Geotalea uraniireducens: one gene and its partner. The protein of the gene in region 1 interacts with the protein of each later gene in a pairwise test. Links are inferred from orthologs where the notes say so. Each region holds a gene or a part of one and is shown on either strand. Other genes may lie near its edges.

Region 1 (6,838 bases):
CCTCACCCGCGACGACCTGGCCAACCGCCGCCGCTTTCTCAACGCCCGCGCCACCCTCGATACCCTGCTCGACTTCGGGGTAACCCCGATCATCAACGAGAACGACACCGTCGTCTTCGAAGAGATCAAGTTCGGTGACAACGACAACCTTTCGGCACTGGTCACCAACCTGGCCGAAGCGCAACTATTGGTGATCCTCACCGACATCGACGGCTTCTACGAAGCCGACCCCCGCACCAACCCCGACGCCCGGCTCATCCACCTGGTGAAGAGCATTACCCGGGAGATGGAACGGGCGGCCGGCGGAAGCGGTTCCGCCGTCGGCACCGGCGGCATGGTGACCAAACTGGCCGCGGCGAAGAAAGCAGGCCAGTTCGGGGTTGCCACCCTGATGCTCAACGGCCGGTGCCCTGCCGTACTGACGGCCGCCTTCGCCGGTGAAGATCTCGGCACGCTCTTCCTGCCGGAAGAGGCCAGCCTCAACCGGCGCAAGCACTGGATCGCCCACACCCTGAAGCCGTCGGGAAAACTGGTTGTCGACGAAGGAGCCCGGACGGTTTTGGCCCGCCAGGGGAAGAGCTTGCTGCCGTCGGGGGTCGTGCGGGTCGAAGGGAAATTCGACCGCGGCGCCTGCGTCCGCATCGTCGCTGCCGACGGCACCGAGCTCGCCCGCGGCCTGGTCGGCTACTCCCATGCCGAGATCGAGCTGATCCGCGGCCACCGCAGCGGCGAAATCGAAGCGATCCTCGGCTACAAATACGGGGATGAAATCATCCACCGCGACAACCTGGTACTGCTCTAGGCGGTATCGATCCATCGAGGAGAAGTTCGACATGACCATCGCCGAAAAAATCCGCACGATCGCCAGTGCCGCCCGCCAGGCGGCGATTGCCCTGGCCAAGCTGCCGACGCCGGCCAAAAACGAGCTGCTCGGCAACATGGCCATGGCCCTGATCAACAACGCCCCGCACCTGATCGAAGAGAACCGCCGCGACCTTGAAGCGGGCGAGAAGAAGGGGTTGTCGTCGGCCATGCTCGACCGGCTGATGCTCAATGAGGTCCGGATCAAGGCAATGGCCGACGGCCTGCGCGAGGTGGCCGCCCTCCCCGACCCGGTGGGTGAAGTGACCAGAATGTGGAAGCGGCCCAACGAGCTGATGGTCGGCAAAATGCGCATCCCGCTCGGGGTGATCGGGATCATCTACGAAGCCCGTCCCAACGTTACCGCCGATGCAGCCGCCCTCTGCCTGAAAGCGGGCAATGCGGTGATCCTCCGCGGCGGCTCGGAGGCCATTTATTCCAACCTGGCCATCGCCCGGATTCTTGGCGGGGAGATCGAAAAAGCCGGCCTGCCGGCGGCGGCCCTGTCGGTCATCCCGTTCACCGAGCGGGAAGCGGTGCTGGAGATGCTCCGCCAGGAGGAATCGATCGACCTGATCATCCCCCGTGGCGGTGAAAGCCTGATCCGCTTCGTCGTCGAACACTCCAAGATCCCGGTCATCAAGCACTACAAAGGGGTCTGTCATGTCTTTGTCGACGCCAGCGCCGAGTTCACCATGGCCGAACGGATCGTGGTCAACGGCAAGACCCAGCGCCCCGGCGTCTGCAACGCCTTGGAAACGCTGCTCATCCACAAGGACATCGCCGAAACGTTCATCCCGCGGATCAGTGAAACCCTCGGCAATCTCCAGGTCGAACTGCGGGGCGACGACTGTTTCCGCCAGTTCAACCCGGCGGCGACCCCAGCCACCGAAGAGGACTGGCATGCCGAGTACCTCGATCTGATCCTCGCCTGCCGGGTGGTCGACGATCTGGACGAGGCGGTGGCCCACATCAACCGCTACGGCTCGCTGCACACCGAAGCGATCGTCACCAGCGACTATGCCGCGGCCCAGCGCTTCATCCGCGAAGTCAATTCCAGCACGGTCCTGGTCAACGCCTCGACCCGTTTTGCCGACGGCAACCAGTTGGGGCTCGGGGCCGAAATCGGCATTTCGACCACCAAGCTCCACTCTTTCGGCCCGATGGGCCTGGAAGACCTGACCACCACCAAGTTCATCGTCTACGGCGATGGCCAGATTAGACAGTAACCGGAACGGCAGCGCAGACGACCCATGAAAACCGGTATTCTCGGCGGCACCTTCAACCCGATCCACCTGGCCCACCTCCGCATTGCCGAGGAGGTGAGGGACCGTTTCGCCCTCGACCGGGTGATCTTCATCCCAGCCGCGGCCCCTCCGCACAAGCCGATGGTGGGGGAACTGCCGTTCGAAACCCGGTGCGAGATGGTGCGCCTCGCCATCGCCGACGCTCCGGCCTTCACCGTCTCCACCATCGAAGGGGAACGGGAAGGGCCGTCGTACTCCATCGATACTCTGCGGGCGTTGCGCGCCGAGGCCACCGGCGACGAGTTCTTCTTCATCGTCGGCAGCGACTCGTTCCTCGACATCGGTGCCTGGCATGAATACGCCGCCATCTTCGCCGCCGGCAACATCGTCGTCGTCGAACGGCCGGGGGCAGCAATCACCGATTTCACGGCGGCGCTGCCGGTTGCCATCGCCACGCAGTTTTGCTATCATGCCGCCGAACATCGGCTGGCCCACCGCTCGGGATATTCGGTCTATTACCTGACCGGCATTCCCCTCGACATCTCTTCCAGCTCCATCCGCAGCCTCGCCCGTCTCAACCGATCGATCAGGTACCTGGTGCCGGAGGCGGTCGAACACTATATCAAAGAACAGGGGATTTATACTGATGACCGATAAACCGACGCTCACCTCCCGGGAACGGGCCGTGCAATGCGCCAGATTCGCCCTCGACAAAAAGGCCCTCGACGTGAAGGTCCTGGAAATCGGCCGGCTCTCTTCGATCGCCGACTACCTGGTGCTGGCCACCGGCTTGTCGGACAAGCAGACCCAGGCCATCGCCGATTCGGTCAAGAAGGGGCTCAAGAAATTCGGCAAGGCCATCGACATCGAAGGGCTGAAGGAGGGCAACTGGATCGTCATCGATTACGGTGATGTGATCGTGCATATTTTCCGCGATGACCTGCGCCGCTACTACAATCTCGACGAGCTCTGGGCCGCGGCACTCCCCGTGGAAATTCCCGCCGAATACCTCTGGGAAGGAAAAGAGGGGGGCACCGAGTGAAGTTGCGGGTCCTCTGGGTCGGCAAGACCCAGGAGGAATGGCTGAAGCGGGGCATTGACGAATATGCGGGGAGGATCAGACGCTACGCCCCCCTGGAGCTGGCCGAGGCCCGGGAAGAGAAGGGAGCTGCCGAGCTGGCGCTGCGCAGCCGGGAGTGCGAGCGGCTGGAGCGGCTCCTGCCGAAGAACAGCCGCCTGATCCTGCTCGACGAGCGCGGCAGCCAGCTGACCTCGCCGGAACTGGCGGCTTTCATCGGCCGACAACGGGACAACGCCGTTCCCGAACTGGCATTTGCCGTCGGTGGCGCCTACGGTTTCAGCGACGCCTTTCGCGCCCGGGCCGACAAGGTCATCGCCCTCTCCCGACTGACCCTGACCCACCAGATGGTCCGGGTGGTGCTACTGGAGCAGCTCTATCGGGCATTCACCATTCTCAACGGCGAACCGTACCACCACTGATTAGCGCCGCTGATCGCCAGGGCCGGTCGATTTGCCGCACATCCACTGATTTTCCCCACGACTACCGACCCGCTGCAGGCACATGTTTTTTCAATACTGAGGAGGAGAAATGCCGAAACCGTTGCTGCTGATGATCCTCGACGGCTGGGGGATCAATCCGCTTGAGGCCAATAACGCCGTAGCCCTCGCCCATACCCCCCATATGAACGAGCTGTGCGCCACCTACCCCTGCGTCGAGATGCGGACCTCCGGTATGGCGGTCGGCCTGCCGGATGGCCAGATGGGAAACTCGGAGGTCGGACACCTCAACATCGGCGCCGGGCGAATCGTCTACCAGGACCTGACCAGGATCACCAAGGCGATTCAGGATGGCGACTTTTTCACCAACCCGGTACTGCTCGACTGCCTGGCCCGCACCAAGGCGGCCGGCGGCCGACTGCATCTGGCGGGCTTACTTTCGGACGGCGGCGTTCACTCGCACAACACCCATCTCTATGCCTTGCTGGAAATGGCCAGGCGCCAGGGACTGGCCGACGTCTTTATTCACCCGCTTTTGGACGGCCGCGACACTCCGCCGCAGAGCGCCGCGGGCTACCTGGCTGAACTGGAGCAGGAAATCGGGAGAATCGGCATCGGCCGGATCGCTACGGTAATCGGCCGCTATTATGCCATGGATCGCGACAATCGCTGGGAGCGGGTCGAGCGCGCGTACCGTGCCATGGTCGGCGGCGAAGGGACGCAATTCCCGAGTGCCGCCGCTGCCATTGACGCCAGCTACTGCGCCGGGGTCACCGATGAATTCGTCGAACCGGCCGTCATCGCTCCTGCCGGCCTGCCGCCTGCCACGCTCCGGGACGGCGACGGTTTCATCTTCTTCAACTTCCGCGCCGACCGGGCCCGGGAGATCACCCGGGCGTTCACCGATCCCGCCTTTACCGGTTTCACCCGGCAGTCCCCTCCCCGCCTCACCGCCTACGTCTGTATGACCGAGTACGATGCCACCTTCAACCTGCCGGTCGCCTTTGCCCCGGAACCGCTGACCAATATCCTCGGCGAAGTACTCGGCAAGAACGGCCTCCGGCAACTGCGGATCGCCGAGACGGAAAAGTATGCCCATGTCACCTTCTTCTTCAATGGCGGCAGCGAAACCCCGTTTCCCGGCGAGGACCGGATCCTGGTGCCATCGCCCAAGGAGGTGGCGACCTACGACCTGCAGCCGGAAATGAGTGCTTACCCGGTGACCGACGAACTGCTCCGCTGCATTGAGGATGGGACGCACGACGTCATTATCCTCAACTTTGCCAACGCCGACATGGTTGGGCATACCGGGCAGCTTGCCGCCGCCATCAAGGCGGTCGAGGCGGTCGACGACTGCGTCGGCCGAGTGGTCGCCGCCGTGCGGCGCAAGGGTGGAGCGGCCCTGATCACGGCCGACCACGGCAATGCCGAAATCATGGCCGACGAGAAAGGCGGTCCCCATACCGCCCACACCTGCGGGGTGGTCCCCTTCGTGCTGGTGGACGATACCCGGCGCGGCGCCCGGCTGCGCCCCGACGGCACCCTGGCCGATATCGCCCCCACTATGCTGGAGTTGCTCGGACTCCCGCAACCACCGGAGATGTCGGGCAAGAGCCTGTTGCTCGACTAGGGGCAACGAGCCCCGACCGGCCAACGAATCACGCACCAACAACAAAGGGCGCCACCGATATCGGCAGCGCCCTTTGTAATTCTTCCTTCGCGGGACGGGATAAAAAATTCTTACCCTTCATCCTCGTCGCCGAACGAGATCTCCCGATACGCCCGGTCTTCTTCAAAACGCTTCGTTTGCGCCTGCAGCTTCTCCATATCCGACTGACACCGGACACAGTAACGGGCGAACGGCATCACCTTGAGCCGGCCAAGGGGGATTTCTTCCTCGCACTCCTCACAGATACCGTATTCACCTTCGTCGATCCGCAACAGCGCTTCATCGATCTGCCGCAACTTGTCGCGCTCCCGGTCGTTGAGGATCAGCCCCAGCTCGCGGTCGCGTTCCGACGAAGCCTGATCGTAGATGTCCCCGGTCGGCTCGCCGGTCGTCGCCTCCGAACCGTTCTTAACCGCTTTGTTTATCTCTTTGAGGGCATCCTCCTTCATCTTCCGGAGAATCGCCTTCATTTCTTCAAGTTTTTCAACCATTTACATCACTCCATATACAATTCTTGGGCTTTTGGGTCACGAAATAATACAGGAAACCTCCCTTTTGTCAAGCAAAAAGCAGGCCCGAAATGTATACCTCACCAACAATTCCGCCACGATACGCAACTGTTTTCCCCCTACGGACGCCCCCTGGCAGAAGAGAGACTCTCACGCGACAATCTCACCGATCAGGTCGTAATCCGAGGAATCGGTAATTCGCAGCGTCACGATGTCGCCGACATTTGCCGAGCCGGCAGTAATGTAGACCTGTCCGTCGATATCGGGCGCCTGGCGCGAGGAACGCCCTTTCAGGAGGAGGTCGGTTTCGTCGCTGAGCCCTTCGACGATCACCTGCTCGGTGGTATCGATCAACCGGCGGTTACGCTTGAACGAAACCCGGGCCTGAGCCCGCATCAGCTTCTTGTGCCGTTCCCGCTTCAACCGCTCGGAAACCTGGTCGGGCATTTCGGCAGCGGGCGTTCCCTCTTCCCGTGAATAGCAGAAGACCCCCAGCCGGTCGAACTGCACCTCTTCGACATAGTGCAGCAGCTTGCGGAAATCCTCCTCCGTCTCGCCGGGAAAACCAACGATCAGCGAGGTGCGCAGGGCGATGTCGGGGATTTCCTCGCGCAGCTTCTCGATCAGGGCCCTGATTTCCGCCTCGCTGCTCCGCCGGTTCATACGTTTGAGCACCGGATCGCTGATATGCTGGATCGGGATATCAAGATACTTGCAGACCTTCTCTTCTTCCTTGATGGTCTGGATGAGGCTGTTGGTGATCCCGTCCGGGTAGGCATAGAGAAGGCGGATCCATTGCAGACCGTCGAGAGCCGCCAGCTCTTTGATCAGCGTTTCGAGCGACGGCCGGCCCGGCAGATCGCGGCCGTAAGCGGTGACATCCTGGGCAATCAGGTTGACCTCCTTGACCCCGCTGGCAACCAGTTCCCTGGCCTCCTGCAGCAGGCTGTCCAGCGGCCGGGAGCGGAAGGCCCCGCGGAGCGAAGGGATCACGCAGTACGAGCAGCAGTTCGAGCACCCTTCGGCGATCTTGA
Region 2 (15,500 bases), 750 kb from region 1 along the record:
AGTGCCACGGTACCGATTATCTGGGCGGAAGCTCGGGGGTGAGCTGTTTCTCGGCCAGTGTCAACGGCTTCAACTGCCATAATGGCGGCGCCACGTCGAGCTGGCCCCATTCGCCGGCCCCGTGGCGCGGCGGGACCCACACCCATACCAATACCGATACCAGCAACGCGGTCTACTGCGCCGTCTGCCATACCAACGGCGCCAACTCGTCGGTGCAACCGACGACCCCCGCGCCGGCCGGGACCGCCGCCGGCTGCTTCAACAATACCCTCTGTCACGGCAGCAATGTCAGCGCGCCCCATCCGGTAGATGGTTCCTACCGGCCCGGTACGGCCCATGGCTACGATGCGATCAACCTAAACAACAACGGCACCGGTTTGACCACCTGTCGGCCGTGTCACGCGACGCCGGCCACTGGCGCCAATCCGCGTTTCAACGTCGCGGTCGGCACACTGACGAGCGGCTGTGAAACCTGTCATATCGCCCAGACCGCCCATCCGACGCCGTGGCTGATCGGCAGGGGGACCACTCAGGGAGTAACGAACACCTTTAGCCATTCGGTGCTCCGGGACAGCCCGACGGCGAGTTCCGCCGTTACCAACTACTGCACTCTTTGCCACGGTGCCAACCTTGACGGTGTCGGTGGCGTCGCGCCGAACTGCGTCTCCGGCACCAGCCGGCAGGGAGCGGTCGGCGTGGTTTGCCACTTCAACGCGATTGCGGTCAAGGATACGGGGACCGGGCTGTTCAACCTGCAGACCGGCTGTGTCTCCTGCCACGGCAGTCCGCCGACCGGTAGCAGCTATCCGAACCGGGACGGCCAGCACACCGAGCATATCTTCGCCAACGTGGACTGCAGTTCCTGCCACAACGGTGCCGGCTACCGGACGGCCCTCCATGCCAACGGGACCACCAACCTGGCGATCGTTGCCACCTTCCAGGCCAAGACCGGCGGTACGCCAACCTACAGTAGCGCCAGCGGTACCTGTAGCAGTATCAGCTGTCATGGTGGCCAGACGACGCCACCCTGGTCGTCGGGGATCATCAACGTCAGCACCGACTGCCTGTCGTGCCACGCCTATGGTACCAGCCAGTACAACGGCGCGGCGTCCGGGCCGCTTACCCATCACAGCCAGATCACGACGACCTGTACGGAGTGTCACGATACCACCAAGCTGGCGACGAACCACTTCACGAACTTGCAGACGCCGGCTCTTGAGGGACCGGCATCGGCGACGATCCGGACCGATCTGAACTATGATCCGGCCACCCGCACCTGTCTCTTTACCTGCCACATCGGTAATGAGACCCATGACCGGAGCATGTCGTGGTAAAGAGACGCAACGTTGGCAACCGGTAGTTCGTACGAGACGGAAAAGGCGAGGGGGACCTCGCCTTTTCCGTCTGTCGGCCTTTCCGGCAGCTGCGGGGAGGGCACGGGGATTTCCCGCAGAGGCTGAAGATCATGACCACGCGCAAACGTTTTTCCCTGCCGGCCAACGAACTCACCGCGGAGGCGGTCTTCCGGGAGCGGCGGACTTTCCTCAAGCTGCTCGGTTTTGCCGGCCTGAATGCCTGGCCGTTCCTTCAGGCCTGCAGCAATTTCGCCATGGAGAGCCGGGAACTCGGCGGAACCCTGGTCAATCTCAAGACGCTGCCGGCCCGGCCGAACGACCGTTACCGCCTCGACCGCCCGCTCACCGATCGGCTGGCGGCCGCGAAATACAACAATTTCTACGAGTTCACCTCGGGCAAGGATGTCTGGCGGTACGTCGACCAGTTCGTCACCCGCCCCTGGCAGGTGGCGGTAAGTGGACTGGTGAAAAAGCCGCAGGTGTTTGCGATCGATGAGCTGATCCGGACCATGCCGCTGGAGGAGCGGAGTTATCGCCATCGCTGCGTCGAGGCGTGGGCGATGGCGGTCCCCTGGACCGGTTTCCCGCTCGCCGAACTGGTGAAGCGGGTAGAGCCGCAGTCCGGCGCGACCCATGTCCGTTTCCTCTCCTTCCTGCGCCGGGATCAGGCGCCCAACCAGCGCGGCGTGTTCAGTACCGATCTCTGGCCGTACCACGAAGGGCTGACCCTGGCCGAGGCAACCAATGAGCTGACGTTCCTGGCCGTCGGCGTCTACGGCAAGGAGCTGCCGAAGCAGCACGGCGCGCCGATCCGTCTCGTCACCCCCTGGAAGTACGGTTTCAAGGGAATCAAGTCGATCGTGGCGATCGAATTCGTCGATCACCAGCCGCCGACCTTCTGGAATCAACTGGTCCCCGACGAGTACGGTTTCTGGGCCAACGTTAATCCCGACATGCCGCATCCCCGCTGGTCCCAGCAGACGGAACGGCTGCTCGGCAGCGACGAACAGCGCCAGACCGTGATCTTCAACGGTTACGGCGAGTTCGTCGCCCACCTCTATCAGCCGCCCCGCCGCGAATTTTTCTTCTGAATTACCTGCCATTAGCCGCATAATGTCCTGTCGGCCGTCGTTGCTGTTCCCTTCCGGGCCAATGTTTGTTAAAATGTTTTGTTGGTTGCCCTTGCACTATCCAGGGACCAGGTACCGATCGCTCCAGTGAGGAGAAGCGCGTGAGCCAGCAGAAAACCCAACCGGAAAGCACTCTGCCGAAAAATCTGGCCGCCGATCCCCGGTTTCTGGCGGTCGAGCGGACTATCAAGCAGTATCAGTTTCGGGCCGACGCCCTGATCGAAGTGCTGCATGTCGCCCAGGAGGCGTTCGGTTATCTCAGTGAAGAGTTGATGAGCTACGTCGCCCGCCAGCTGAAGATCCCTTACAGCCGCGTCTACGGCGTTGCCACCTTTTATCATTTCTTCTCCCTGGAGCCTCGTGGTAAGCACAGCTGCGTGGTCTGCACCGGCACCGCCTGTTACGTCAAGCGGTCCAGTGAAATTGTCGCCCGGCTGGAGCAGGAGTTCGACGTCAGGGCCGGCAAGACCACCGCCGACGGTGCTCTTACCCTTTCCACGGTGCGCTGCCTCGGCAGCTGCGGCCTGGCGCCGGTAATGGTCCTCGACGGTGAAACGGTGGGGCGCTGTTCGTCGGAAAGCGCGGTGGCGGCGGTTCATGTGCTCATCGACAGCGGCCGGACGCCGGGGAGTATCGCGGCCGAGGAGCAGTCCCGCCGCAAACGGCGCGGAGGCGGCGCATGATCCGAGCGGAACTGAAACGGATGGCCGAGGAGGAGCGGCAGCGGCAGGAACGGCTTTTCTGTCGGATCATGGTCTGTGCCGGCACTCCATGCCTGTCCGCCGGCGCCCTGCCGGTGTTGGAAGCGCTACGCGAGGCGGTCGCCGAAAGCCGGCTTGACGCTGGGATTGAAGCGGTCGGGACCGGCTGCATGGGCCCCTGCAGCCGGGGACCGCTGGTCAAGGTGCGGATTCGCGGCAAGGAAACGGTTTACGAGCGGGTCACTCCCGAGTTGGCCCGGCAGATTCTCTTCTCGGTCGTCAAGGGTCGGCGGCCGCCGACGGTTGCCGCGCTGCCGCCTGAGCTGCCGTTTTTCGCCCGGCAGATGAAAGTAGTTTTGGCCAACAGCGGCTCAATCAATCCGGAGCGGATCGAAGAGTACGCGGCGTCGGGGGGGTACAGTGCCCTCTCCCATGCCCTGCACGAAATGACCCCGGAGGAAGTCTGTCGCGAAATTTCCACCTCGGGGCTCCGTGGCCGGGGCGGGGCCGGCTATCCGACCGGCGTCAAGTGGAACTTGGCGCGCAAAGCGCCCGGCGAACGTAAATACGTGGTGGCCAACGGCGATGAAGGGGATCCGGGCGCCTACATGGACCGCTCGGTGATGGAGTCCGATCCGCACCGGGTCCTGGAGGGGATGGCTCTGGCCGGTTACGCCATCGGTGCCGAGCAGGGGTTCATCTACGTCCGCGGCGAGTATTACCTGGCGGGGCGCCGGCTCGAAGCGGCGATCCGCGATGCCGAGCGGAAGGGGCTGCTCGGTAGTCGGGTGCTCGGCAGCAATTTCAACTTCCGGATCGATATCCGCACCGGGGCGGGGGCATTCGTCTGTGGCGAGGAGACGTCGCTGATGGCCTCGATTATGGGGAAGCGGGGCCAGCCGTGGCACCGCCCTCCCTATCCGGCCCAGCGGGGACTCTGGGGCTCGCCCACCCTGATCAACAACGTCGAAACCCTGGCGGCGGTCCCGGTCGTGATCGGCCGCGGTGCCGACTGGTTTGCCGGGGTCGGTACGGCGCGGAGCAAGGGGACCAAGGTCTACGCCCTGAGCGGCCAGGTGGAAACCACCGGGCTGATCGAGGTGCCGATGGGGACCACCCTGCGGGAGGTGGTCTTCGAGATCGGCGGCGGCATCCCTTCCGGCAAGCAGTTCAAGGCGGCCCAGACCGGCGGCCCGAGCGGCGGCAGCATCCCGGCCGAGCACCTGGATACTCCGCTGGACTATGAGAGCCTGGAGGCAATCGGCACTATCATGGGCTCCGGCGGGCTGATCATCATGGACGAAACGAGCTGTATGCCGGACGTCGCCTCGTTTTTCCTCGATTTCTGCCGCGACGAGAGCTGCGGCAAGTGCGTCCCCTGCCGGGTTGGCACCATCGAGATGCACCGGCTGCTCCGGCGGATTACCAGCGGCACTGCCACCATGGATGACCTTTACCGGCTGGAGGAACTCTGTGATCTGGTCGGCGCCACCAGCCTCTGCGGCCTCGGGATGACGGCGCCGAACCCGGTGGTCAGCACCCTGCGTTATTTCCGGGCCGAATACGAAGCCCACATCCGCGAACGCCGCTGCCCTGCCGGCGCCTGCAGCATCGAGCCACTCCCCCCCGGTCCGGAAGGGCCGGAACTGCTTCATGCGGCGGGCGCTCCCGAGGAGGCCGACTGATGCCCGTCATTACCCTGTCGATCGACGACGAGCTGGTCAGCGGCCGCGCCGACGAGTCGCTGCTCCAGGTGATCCGCGAGCATGGCATCACCCTGCCGACCCTCTGCCACATGGAAGGGCTGAGCGAACGGGGCGGCTGCCGGCTCTGCATTGTCGAGGTGGAGGGGGCGGCGCGGCCGCTGCCGGCCTGCACGACCCCGGCCCGCGAAGGGATGGTGGTGCGGACCGATACCGAGCGGCTGCGACGTTACCGGCGGATGATCGTCGAACTGATGCTGGCCGAACGGAACCACTACTGCGCCGTCTGCGTTTCCATCGGTAATTGCGAGCTGCAGCGCGTCGCCGCTGCCCTCGGCGTCGATCATGTGCGCTACGAGTACCTTTCCCCCCGCCTTTCCATGGATCTTTCCCACGACCGGTTCGGCATCGACCACAACCGCTGCATCCTCTGCACCCGCTGCGTCCGGGTCTGCGACGAGGTGGAAGGGGTCCATACTTGGGACATCTCCGGCCGCGGGGTGCGGAGCCGGATCATTGCCGACCTCAACCATCCCTGGGGAACTAGTGACAGCTGCACGAGCTGCGGCAAGTGTGTCCAGGTCTGCCCGACCGGCGCACTTTTCACCAAGGGGGTGGTCGTCGGTGAAATGGTCAAGGACCCGGGAATGTTGCTGCGGGTACTGGAAGGACGCGAGAAAAAGGAGTGGGCGGGCTGATGGCGGTGCGGTCGCGGGAGGCGTTAATGAACAGGAAACGGGGCGGGAAGGTCCGTTTGGCCACGGTTTGGCTCGGCGGCTGCTCGGGGTGCCATATGAGCTTTCTCGATCTGGACGAACGGCTGATCGAACTGGCCGGCCAGGCGGAACTGGTCTTCAGCCCCTTCATCGATACCAAGGAATTTCCGGCGGGGGTGGACGTGGCCCTCGTGGAGGGGGCGGTCAACAACCGGGCGAACCTGGCAATGGCCGAAACGATTCGCGCCCGTAGCCGGTCCGTGGTGAGCCTTGGGGATTGTGCGGTCACCGGCAATGTCACCAGCATGCGGAATATCCTGCCGGTGGCGGCGACGCTGGCACCGTTCGGCGGTACGGGGGAGGCGCCGTTCCGTTTCGATTATGCTGCGGTGCCGGAGCTGCTCCCCCGGGCGCTGCCGCTCCACCAGGTGATTGCCGTCGACGGTTTCGTCCCCGGCTGTCCGCCCGATCCGGATCGGATCTGGACGGCGATCGGCTGTCTGCTGCGCGGCGAGCCGGTGCAACTCCCCGAGGAGATGCGCAGTTTCGGCTAGGTCAGACCAGGCAAAGAAAAGGACCCGAAGAATTTATGTCCCAGACGATAACCATCGATCCCGTTACCCGCATCGAAGGACATGCGACCATCACTATCCGGCTCGACGACGCCGGCGAAGTGGCCGATGCCCGCTTTCACGTCACCGAGTTCCGGGGGTTCGAACAGTTCTGTATCGGCCGTAGCATCTGGGAGATGCCCGGCCTGACCGCCCGGATCTGCGGCATCTGCCCCGTCAGCCATTCCATCGCCGCCGCCCGGGCCGGCGACGCCATCCTCGGTGTCCGCATCCCCCCGGCTGCCGCCTTGCTGCGCCGGTTGGCCAATCATGCCTCGCTGATCCAGAGTCACGCCCTGAGCTTCTTTCACCTGAGCGCTGCCGATCTGCTGCTCGGCATGGAGAGCGATCCGGCCCGGCGCAACCTGGTCGGGCTGCTGGAAAGCCGGCCCGACGTCGCTCGGAATGGCATTCGCCTGCGCCAGATCGGCCAGCGGATCGTCACCCTAGTGGCCGGCCAGAGCGTCCATCCCTCCTGGACGGCTCCCGGCGGCGTCCGCGTGCCGCTTGCTCCCGCCCGGCGCGACGAGATTGCCGCCCTGCTGCCGGATGGTTTTGCCATCGTCCGCGCCGGCTTGGCCCTGCTCGACGAGATTTATCAGCGCCACGCCGCCGAAATCGGCGCCTGCGGCGATTTCCCGTCGCTCTTCGCCGGGCTGGTCGCGGCGGACGGCGGCCTGGAATATTACGACGGCCTGTTCCGCTTTACCGATTCCCACGGGGTGATCGTGGAGGAAATTCCACCGGAGCATTACGATCTGGTGGTCGGTGAACGGGCGGAATCGTGGAGCTATATGCAGTTTCCCTATTTCCTCGCCCGGGCCGACAGCGAGGATCGGGGGATGTACCGGGTGGGGCCGCTGGCCCGGCTCAATATCTGCGACAGTGCCGGCACTCCCGAAGCCGACCGGGAGCTTCTGGCGTTCCGTGCCCAGCGGAGCGGGGAGTGGGGGGCGGTTACCGGCAGCTTCCACTACCATCATGCCCGGCTGATCGAGATCCTCCATGCCCTGGAGCGGATTCGGGAGATCCTCGACAATCCGGACCTGCTCGACCACCACGTCCGGAGCGAGGCGGGGGTCAACCGCCCGACCGGGGTCGGCGTCTGCGAGGCGCCGCGCGGCATCCTCTTCCATGATTACGAAGTCGACGACAACGGCATCATCCAGCGACTCAACCTGCTGATCGCCACCGGCCAGAACAATCTGGCGATGAACCGGACGATTCGCCAGCTGGCCGGCGCCTTCATCAAGGGGGGGCAGTTCAGCGAGGGGATTCTCAACCGGATCGAGCACGGCATCCGTGCCTACGATCCGTGCCTTTCCTGTGCAACCCATGCCTACGGCCGGATGCCGCTGCGGCTCCAGCTTCTCGCTCCCGAAGGCACTCTGCTCGACCAGCTGGCGCGGCCGTGACGACGGGGCGACAATGATCCTGCTGATCGGCTACGGCAATCGGCTGCGGCGGGACGACGGCCTCGGGCCGGCGTTGCTCGACCTGGCCGGGGCGCGGTTCGCGGCGCCGGACCTCTGCACTTTCGAGCTGCAGCAGCTCGTACCGGAGCTGGCCGCCGAACTGGCGGCGCCGGGGGTGACCGCGGCGCTGTTTCTCGACGCCGGGCCGGCCGATGCCGCTTCCCCGCCGGGAACGGTCACGGTCAGCCAGCTGCTGCCGAGGGTCGATGGCTCGCCGCTCGGCCACCAGCTGGCGCCGGAAGAGCTGCTGACGGTTGCGCGGGCGCTTTACGGTGCGACGCCGGCGGCGTGGCTGGTGACGGTGGCGGGGGCGGATTTTGGCTACGGCGGGGAATTGAGCGCGGCGGTGCGGAGCGGCCTTGACGAAGCGCTGGCGGTGGTCGGCACGCTGCTGACGACGATCAGGGGAGAAGCACCGGCAACCGCTCGGTCAGCCGGATCTCGTCCGGGGTGACCAGCGCCCGGTAGGCGAGTGGCTCCACCCCGTTCTCCGCCGCCAGGCGGAGCAGCCGCCCGTATTCGGGGTCGATGGCGTCCGCCGGGGCGACGCTGCTGCCATCGGCCCGCTGGACGACAAAGAAGATTACCCCCCGGTCGCCGGCCCGCACTACCGCCATCAGCTCCCGCAGGTGTTTCTGTCCCCGCGCGGTCACCGCGTCGGGGAAGAGGGCGAGCCCCCCTTCGACCAGCGTGACGTTCTTCACCTCGACGTAGCAGCGCCTGCCGGCGCCCTCCAGCAGCAGGTCGATCCGGCTGTTGGTCCCGTAGGGGACTTCGGGGCGGAGGTGCGGGTAGCCCTGGAGTTCGGCGACAATCCCCCCCTCGATCCCTTCCCGGACGAGATGGTTGGGGAGCGCCGTGTTGATGCCGATCCAGCCGCCGTCGGCGTGGACCAGTTCCCAGGTATGGGCGTATTTGCGGGTCGGCTTGTCGCTGCGGGAGAGCAGTACCGGGCTGCCGGGCCGGTTGCAGCCGCGCATGCTCCCCGAGTTGGGGCAGTGGGCGGTGATCACCGTGCCGTCGGCCAGTGCCACGTCGGCGAGAAAGCGCTGGTAGCGGCGGAGCAGGGTACCGGGGTAGAGCGGAGCGGGGAGGTGCATCGCTATCCACCGCAACTGCAGCAGGAACAGGTGAGTCCTTTGGCTTTTTGCAGTGCCTCGCGCCCTTCGCGGTAGGCGAAGTAGCCGATCAGCAGGGCGCCGAGGGCGTCGCAGCCGCCGATGCCGGTCAGCTCGTAGCCGGCGCTGGCCGCCAGGAGCACCAGCGAGAGATAGAGGCAGGCCCGGGAACAGGCGGCGTCGGCGAGGAGTGCCGGTGATTCGAGGGCAATGCCGACCCGGGTCTTGGCGCGGATCAACAGCCACATCAGGGCGATGGAAACGAGGGAGACGACGATCCCCCAGATGGTGGTCGTCGGCCGGTGATGCTGGAAGAGCGAGAGCCCGGCCGAGACGGCCAGCCCGACCGTCAGCAGGTAGAAGGCTCCGCCGGTGATCCGTAACGCCCGGCGCTCGAATTCGTCGCGGCTTTCGCCGCCGTTGGCCCGGATGCGGCGGATCAGGTGCCAGATGCCGATCCCCGAGATCACCTCGACGAAGGAATCGACGCCGAAGCCGAACAGGGAGAGCGTTTCGTCGCTGGCGCCGAGCCAGACGGAAACGACTCCTTCGATAATGTTGTAACCGATGGTGAACAGTGCCAGTAGGTTGGCGGTGCGGTACAGACGGTCGCGGGACGGGGGCATAACGGCCTCTTTCTCTCATGAACGGATGATTCCACTGTAGTCAACCTCCTTGACATCTGCAACAGCTAAATGATATTTGTGCATATGCACACAAAGCCGGGACGGCAGTGCCGTCCCGGCCCTTTGGGGAGTTTCCATGTCGCCACGCAAGAAAAAGCAACGCAACTGCGTCTGTCCGCTTCGGGACAAGCTCGGCCAGGTATTCAAGCCGGCCGGCACCCCGCTCAAGGAGCTGGAGGTGCTCATCCTCGAGCATGACGAGCTGGAAGCGCTCTACCTGTGCGACGGCCAGGACCTGAACCAGGAACGGGCCGGAGAAATGATGGGGGTATCGCGGGGAACGGTCCAGCGGTTGCTGACCCAGGGGCGGAAGAAGGTGGTCGAGGCCCTGGTCGGCATGAAGGCCCTGGCCGTGGCCGGCGATTTCCCCGGGGAACAGCCGACCGGCCAACCGGCCGAGGATTAAACGACAGCAGCTATTTCAACATGACAGGGAGGATGCGGTGAGCGGAGGAGAAGAAAAAGTCACGGTGAAAGGGTGCGGCGGCGATGAGGCCCGTCGCTTGCGGGAGCTGAAGGAAACCATCGATCTCCAGGAGAATATTATGGAGATCAAGCACAAGATTGTCGTGCTGTCGGGCAAGGGAGGGGTCGGCAAAAGCTCGGTGGCGGCCAACTTGGCGGTGGCGCTGGCGCTGGCGGGGAAAAAGACCGGTCTCCTCGATGTCGACATCCACGGTCCTTCGATTCCGACGATCCTCGGTATCGAAGGGACCCTGCCGGGCCAGGACGAAGGGAAAATCATTCCCGTGCCGTATAACGACAATCTGAAAGTGATGTCGGTGGGGCTTTTGCTCGGCGACCAGAGCGAAGCCATCATCTGGCGCGGACCGGCCAAGCATGGGGTGATCAAGCAGTTCCTTTCCGCCGTTGCCTGGGGGCCGCTCGACTACTTGGTCGTCGATTGCCCGCCCGGTACCGGCGACGAACCGCTGTCGGTGATCCATCTGCTCGGGAGTGCCGACGGTGCGGTGATCGTCACCACGCCGCAGGATGTCGCCCTGACCGATGTCCGGAAATCGGTGACCTTCTGCCGGCAGCTCAAATTGCCGCTGCTGGGGGTGGTGGAGAATATGAGCGGCTTCGCCTGTCCGCATTGCGGCGAGGTGGTCGACATCTTCAAGAGCGGCGGTGGCGAACGGCTGGCGACGGAGATGGACGTGCCGTTCCTTGGCCGGATTCCGTTGGAGCCGGAGATGGTCAGCGCCGGTGACAGCGGCAAGCCGCTGGTGGAGCATCATCGTGAACTGGCGGCCGCCAGTGCCTTCAGCAGCGTGGTTGGCAAGATCGTCGCCGCTGTCGACTAACCACAGCGGCTAATTCAGCTGCGGCCCGGTAAACGAAAGCCGGTCGGCACCTCCTGCGGGAGAGCGCCGGCCGGCTTTCGCCGTTTCGTCAGGCGGCGTGGCGGAGCTGTTCGCCAACCGTCAGGCCGATTGCATGACTGTCCATGCTGAGCCGGACCGCCAGCGAGACCGCCAGCGCAATCAGCGTCGGATTGGCGATCCTGATCCTGATGCAGCAATCGTGCATGCCGAGATCGCGCAGCCAGTCAGTCAGCTTGGTGATGCCGTTGCGGTCGCTGGCGAACGATTTATGGAGATGCCGGCCGTTGACCGGCATGAGGACGCCGAGTTCCTCTGACGATACCTCGACGATCAGATCGGGGAAATACATGGTAGGTTCTCCTCCGCATTTCCAGCGGGTGCCGGCGGCGGTGACCCGCCGGTTCGGTTACGATGCGAATGCACCATGTCCTGCCGGTTCGGTGAAAAACGGCCGGAGTTGCCGGGCCAGGGCCTGCTGGGCGGTGGTCAGCAAGCTGAAGATGCCATTGGCAATCCGGGCTCGGCAAACGGCCAGCTCGGCCAGTGCCGTCGCCTGTCGGCCGGCCAGGGTCCGGACCGCCGCTTCGTCGAACGGGACGGCGATTGCCGTCTCGCGGAGCTGGCAGTGGAACTGCCGGAGCTGTCGTTGCAGCAGGCGGGTTGTCTTCACTTCGGCGGCAAGGATTGCCTGGATTTGCCGCTCCTGGGCTGCCGTCAGCCCGAGAACCCGGGCCAGCTGCCGCAACTGCGGTTGGTCGAACTCCAGCGCTTCTTCGCAGCATCGTTCTTCCTGCCGGTTTGCCTCCGCCTTTGCCGGTCGGTAGAACAGACCGCCATCGGCGGCCATGGCTCCGGCAAGGACGATCATCGCGGCAGGGCTCAGTTCCTGTTTCATCTCCCGACGCTCCTCCTGGCTGCGGTCACGCAGCCCACTGAACTGATCCGACTGCGACAATAGTAACGCAGGAGAAGTAAAGTGTGGGTTAAGAGGGCGATATGACAGGTAAATTTTAGTTAAGAAACGTTGCCGTCCCGTGGTGGTGACGTTCCGGCGGTGCCATCGTAAAGCCGCTCGCCGCCGGGATCGGTCAGCGTCACCCCCTGGCGCTGGAGTAACTCGCCGGTGGCCTGCCAGTACTGGGTCACCGCATTGACGTAATTTGCCCGGGCGGTGATCTGATCGTCCCTGGCCGTTGCCAGGTCGTTCTCTACGTCGAGCACGTCCTTGATGGTGGCGAGGCCGACGGCGCTTTTTTTCAGGTACGCCTGCAGCCGCTCTTCGGCATAAGCGCGGGCCTTGTCGGTCACCTCCAGCTGCTTGTAACCGGCGGAGACGGCTCTAATGGCGCTGCGGACCTCGTTGGCCGTGCTTTCTTCGAGGCTTTTCAGCTGGGTTCTGCTCTGCTCGGCCTTCAGCCGGTTCCGGATCAGCTCGTTTTTCGCGGCAGTATTGCCGAGTGGATAGGAAAACTGTAGTCCGACGCTCCAGACCGGGTAGTCGGTGGAGCCAACCCGTTCCAGTGCCCGGTTGTAATCCTGTGCCAGGCCGGTGGTGCCGATACTGCCGGTAAACGACAGGTCGGGGCGGGTGCGGTTGACGGCCACCCGGGTCTGGAGATCGTCGATTTTAAGATTGACGCGGGCGGTTTTCAGTTCGGTCCGTTCCCGGAGCGCCCGGTCGATTGCCTTGCGTTCGTCGATGGACAGCGGCGCACCTGCCGGTGCCTCCGTCGGGACGATTTCCGCCCCCTTGTCCACCTGGAGCAGCAGCCGCAGCACGTCTTCCTGGTCCTGGACCGCCCGTTCGGCGTCAATCAGCTCCTTTTCCCGCAAAGCGACGCCGTATTCGGCGTTGGTGATCTCCATGCTCGGCAGTACCCCGGCATTGACCCGGCCGCGGGTATCGGCGAGGACCTGTTCGGCCAGTTTGAGGGAGGCCTGTTTGACCGCCAATTCGTCGCGGAGGCTGTAAAGTTTGTAATATTCGGTCCGTACCTGGGCCACGGTGGCGATCAGCCTGGTGGTGAACTGTTCCTGGGCCGCGTCCTTTCCGTATCCTGCTACGGCAATGTTCAACTCAGTAGCTTCCCGGCCGAAATTTTTCAAGAGCGGCTGGGCGAAGGTCAAATTGAACTCCGACTCGTAGTAGCGATCGAGAAACCCTCTGGTCGGATCGGCATTGTTGCGGTTCCAGCTGTTGGTCAGGGCGGCGCCGATCGTTCCACCGCTCGGCAGCAGCCGGCTGATTCCCAGATCGTAAGTGAGCGTTCGTTCCTTGTTGGTGTCGGCCCCGGCGAGGAAGCTGCTGGCCGGCAGCGTCGTCGAATCGGTGTAGGTGGTGGAGAGGGTGAGGGCCGGGTCGTAGATCCCACGATTCTGCCGGACCGTAGCTTCGGCCATTGCCGGATTATAGAGCTCCGCCTTGACGTCGAGGTTCCGTTCCACTGCCAGTTTCACCGCCTCGGTGAGGGTCAGGTTGAGGGGGGCTCCCCACGCCCGGAGGGGGAGGAGCGCCAGGAGCAGGAGGGCTCCCCGGGCGAGGCGGAACCGATGGGCGCGATGAGGGTTCCTCATTGCAAACAGCCTCCGTATTGCCGCTCTCCGAGGGGGATGGCGAGAAAGCGCCAGTAGTCGCCGTTACGGATCAGCAGCCGGATTGGCAGCGCCGGCGGATGGAGCTGCAGCCGCTGTTCCACCTCCGGCAAAGCGGCAACCGGCGTGCCATCCACCTCGCAAATGATGTCGCCGGCGGTTACGCCGGCCAGGTCGGCAGTCCCACCTGTCCGGGTGCCGAGGACGACGATTCCCCGCAATTGGCTGACTCCCCGTTTTGCCAGGTAGGAGTTGCCGACTTCGGCGACGATCAGTCCCAATGCCGTCAACCACATTGCCGGATGATGTTCGTTGACCAGCTCTTCGTAGCGGTCCAGCTCCATGAGCTGTCTCCTTTCATTCAATATTCGACAGGTTGAAATCATGTCCGTTGCCGTGCCGTCCACTGCCGCGGCTACTCGTAACGTAATGCTTCGATCGGGTTCAGGGCTGCCGCCTTGCGGGCCGGATAGAAGCCGAAGAAGATGCCGACCCCGGCCGAGAAGGCGAAGGCGATGAGAATCGACTGGGCCGAAATCAGCACTGGCCAGCCGAGAAATTTCGAAACGACGGTGGCGCCGATCACGCCGAGGATCATGCCGATGATTCCGCCGCTGGTGGTCAAAAGCACCGCTTCGGTCAGGAACTGGAGCAGGATGTTCCGCTGCCGGGCACCGATCGCCATCCGGATGCCGATCTCCCTGGTCCGCTCCGTCACCGAGACGAGCATGATGTTCATGATGCCTATCCCGCCGACGATCAGCGAGATGGATGCCACCGCGCCGAGGAGCAGCGACATCACCTGGGACGATTGCTGAGCAACGGCGAGTAGCTCAGAGAGATTCCGGACGGTGAAATCCGCTTCGCGGGTCGGTCCGATCCGGTGCCGCTGGTTGAGGAGGGCCGTAACCTCTTGTTCAGCCGAGGAAAGCGCCTGTTCGCTCGCTGCTTTAACCATGATGGCCCCGACGGTGCCGACGAACTGGGTGCCGAAGAGCTTGCGCTGGGCGGTGCGGAGCGGCACCAGTACCACGTCGTCCTGGTCGTTCCCCATGGTCGACTGCCCCTTGGACTCAAGCAACCCGACCACGGTAAAAGGGATTTTCTTGATCCGGATGATCTTGCCGACCGGATCCTCGCTGCCGAACAGATTGCTTGCCACCGTCTGGCCGAGCAGGCAGGTTTTGGCGGCACCGTCCTGATCGGCGGTGGAGAGGTTCCGGCCATCGACGACCGCCCAGTCCCGCACTGCCAGGTAATCGGGCGTAACGCCGTAGATGATCGTCGACCAGTTCTGATTCCCGTAGACTATCTGGGCGGTTCCCCGGACGTTAGGCGCGACCATGGCCACCGACGGGCATTCGCTGGCGATGGCCCGCGCATCGTCGTCGGTGAGGGTCGGGGCGCTGCCGGCGCCGGCCCGCAATCCGCCGCTGGTGGTCGAGCCGGGGAGCACCAGCAGCAGGTTGCTGCCGATGCTGGAGATCTGGTCGGCAACCATCTTGCTCGCCCCGGAGCCGATGGCGACCATGGTGATTACCGCGGCAATGCCAATGATGATTCCGAGCATGGTCAGGAAGGAGCGCATCAGGTTGCTGCGTAACGCCCGGAAGGCGATTCGCAGAGACATCAGCAGTTCCATGGGTGTTCCTCCCTGCCGGCGGCGGCCTCGGTCGGCATCGCTACCGGTGCGTCGGCGATGATCCGCCCGTCACGGAAGGTGATGTTTCGTTTGGTGAAGGCGGCTACCTCCGGTTCGTGAGTGACCATAATAAGGGTGATCCCCTGGCGGTTGAGCTGCTGGAAGATTCCCATCACCTCCGCAGTGGTTCGGGTGTCGAGGTTGCCGGTCGGTTCGTCGGCCAAAATGATCGCCGGTTCGTTGACCAGCGCGCGGGCAATGGCGACCCGCTGCTGCTGGCCGCCGGACAGCTGGTTCGAATAGTGGTCGGCTCGTTCGCCGAGCCCGACCCGTTCCAGGGCGGCCAGCGCCCGACGGTGCCGTTCGGCGGCGGCAACGCCGCGGTAGATGAGCGGCAGCTCCACATTTTCCCGGGCGGTCGTCCGGGCCAGCAGGTTGAACCC

Evidence for each region.
Region 2: the proteins of QMN23_RS01505 (region 1) and sfsA interact in binary tests that used the Escherichia coli proteins (3 or more experiments, as listed by UniProt). The link is inferred for Geotalea uraniireducens from one-to-one orthologs.

The regions. Positions count from the first base shown.
Region 1 is NZ_AP027151.1:321,314-328,151, reverse strand. What follows is about bases 175-2,961. They hold QMN23_RS01505 (glutamate-5-semialdehyde dehydrogenase), read left to right. Parts: upstream 175-833; coding sequence 834-2,090; downstream 2,091-2,961. Other genes in these bases: rsfS (ribosome silencing factor), read left to right, coding at 2,755-2,961; nadD (nicotinate-nucleotide adenylyltransferase), read left to right, coding at 2,115-2,765; proB (glutamate 5-kinase), read left to right, coding at 175-802. Outside these bases: more of proB, read left to right, coding at 1-174; more of rsfS, read left to right, coding at 2,962-3,150; QMN23_RS01490 (23S rRNA (pseudouridine(1915)-N(3))-methyltransferase RlmH), read left to right, coding at 3,147-3,608; gpmI (2,3-bisphosphoglycerate-independent phosphoglycerate mutase), read left to right, coding at 3,718-5,256; QMN23_RS01480 (TraR/DksA family transcriptional regulator), read right to left, coding at 5,367-5,786; 30S ribosomal protein S12 methylthiotransferase RimO, read right to left, coding at 5,955-6,838. UniProt on the Escherichia coli protein: Catalyzes the NADPH-dependent reduction of L-glutamate 5-phosphate into L-glutamate 5-semialdehyde and phosphate. The product spontaneously undergoes cyclization to form 1-pyrroline-5-carboxylate.
Region 2 is NZ_AP027151.1:1,065,454-1,080,953, forward strand. The notes cover bases 6,943-9,810. They hold sfsA (DNA/RNA nuclease SfsA), read right to left. Parts: upstream 8,792-9,810; coding sequence 8,093-8,791; downstream 6,943-8,092. Other genes in these bases: QMN23_RS05040 (Ni/Fe hydrogenase subunit alpha), read left to right, coding at 6,943-7,631; QMN23_RS05045 (hydrogenase maturation protease), read left to right, coding at 7,645-8,145; QMN23_RS05055 (cation transporter), read right to left, coding at 8,794-9,435; QMN23_RS05060 (DUF134 domain-containing protein), read left to right, coding at 9,572-9,810. Outside these bases: QMN23_RS05010 (CxxxxCH/CxxCH domain c-type cytochrome), read left to right, coding at 1-1,334; protein-methionine-sulfoxide reductase catalytic subunit MsrP, read left to right, coding at 1,466-2,446; bidirectional hydrogenase complex protein HoxE, read left to right, coding at 2,587-3,168; QMN23_RS05025 (NuoF family protein), read left to right, coding at 3,165-4,871; bidirectional hydrogenase complex protein HoxU, read left to right, coding at 4,871-5,587; QMN23_RS05035 (NADP oxidoreductase), read left to right, coding at 5,614-6,159; more of QMN23_RS05040, read left to right, coding at 6,195-6,942; more of QMN23_RS05060, read left to right, coding at 9,811-9,901; QMN23_RS05065 (Mrp/NBP35 family ATP-binding protein), read left to right, coding at 9,939-10,802; QMN23_RS05070 (hypothetical protein), read right to left, coding at 10,891-11,172; QMN23_RS05075 (Spy/CpxP family protein refolding chaperone), read right to left, coding at 11,230-11,718; QMN23_RS05080 (TolC family protein), read right to left, coding at 11,838-13,397; QMN23_RS05085 (PDZ domain-containing protein), read right to left, coding at 13,394-13,759; QMN23_RS05090 (ABC transporter permease), read right to left, coding at 13,831-15,057; QMN23_RS05095 (ABC transporter ATP-binding protein), read right to left, coding at 15,045-15,500. UniProt on the Escherichia coli protein: Binds to DNA non-specifically. Could be a regulatory factor involved in maltose metabolism.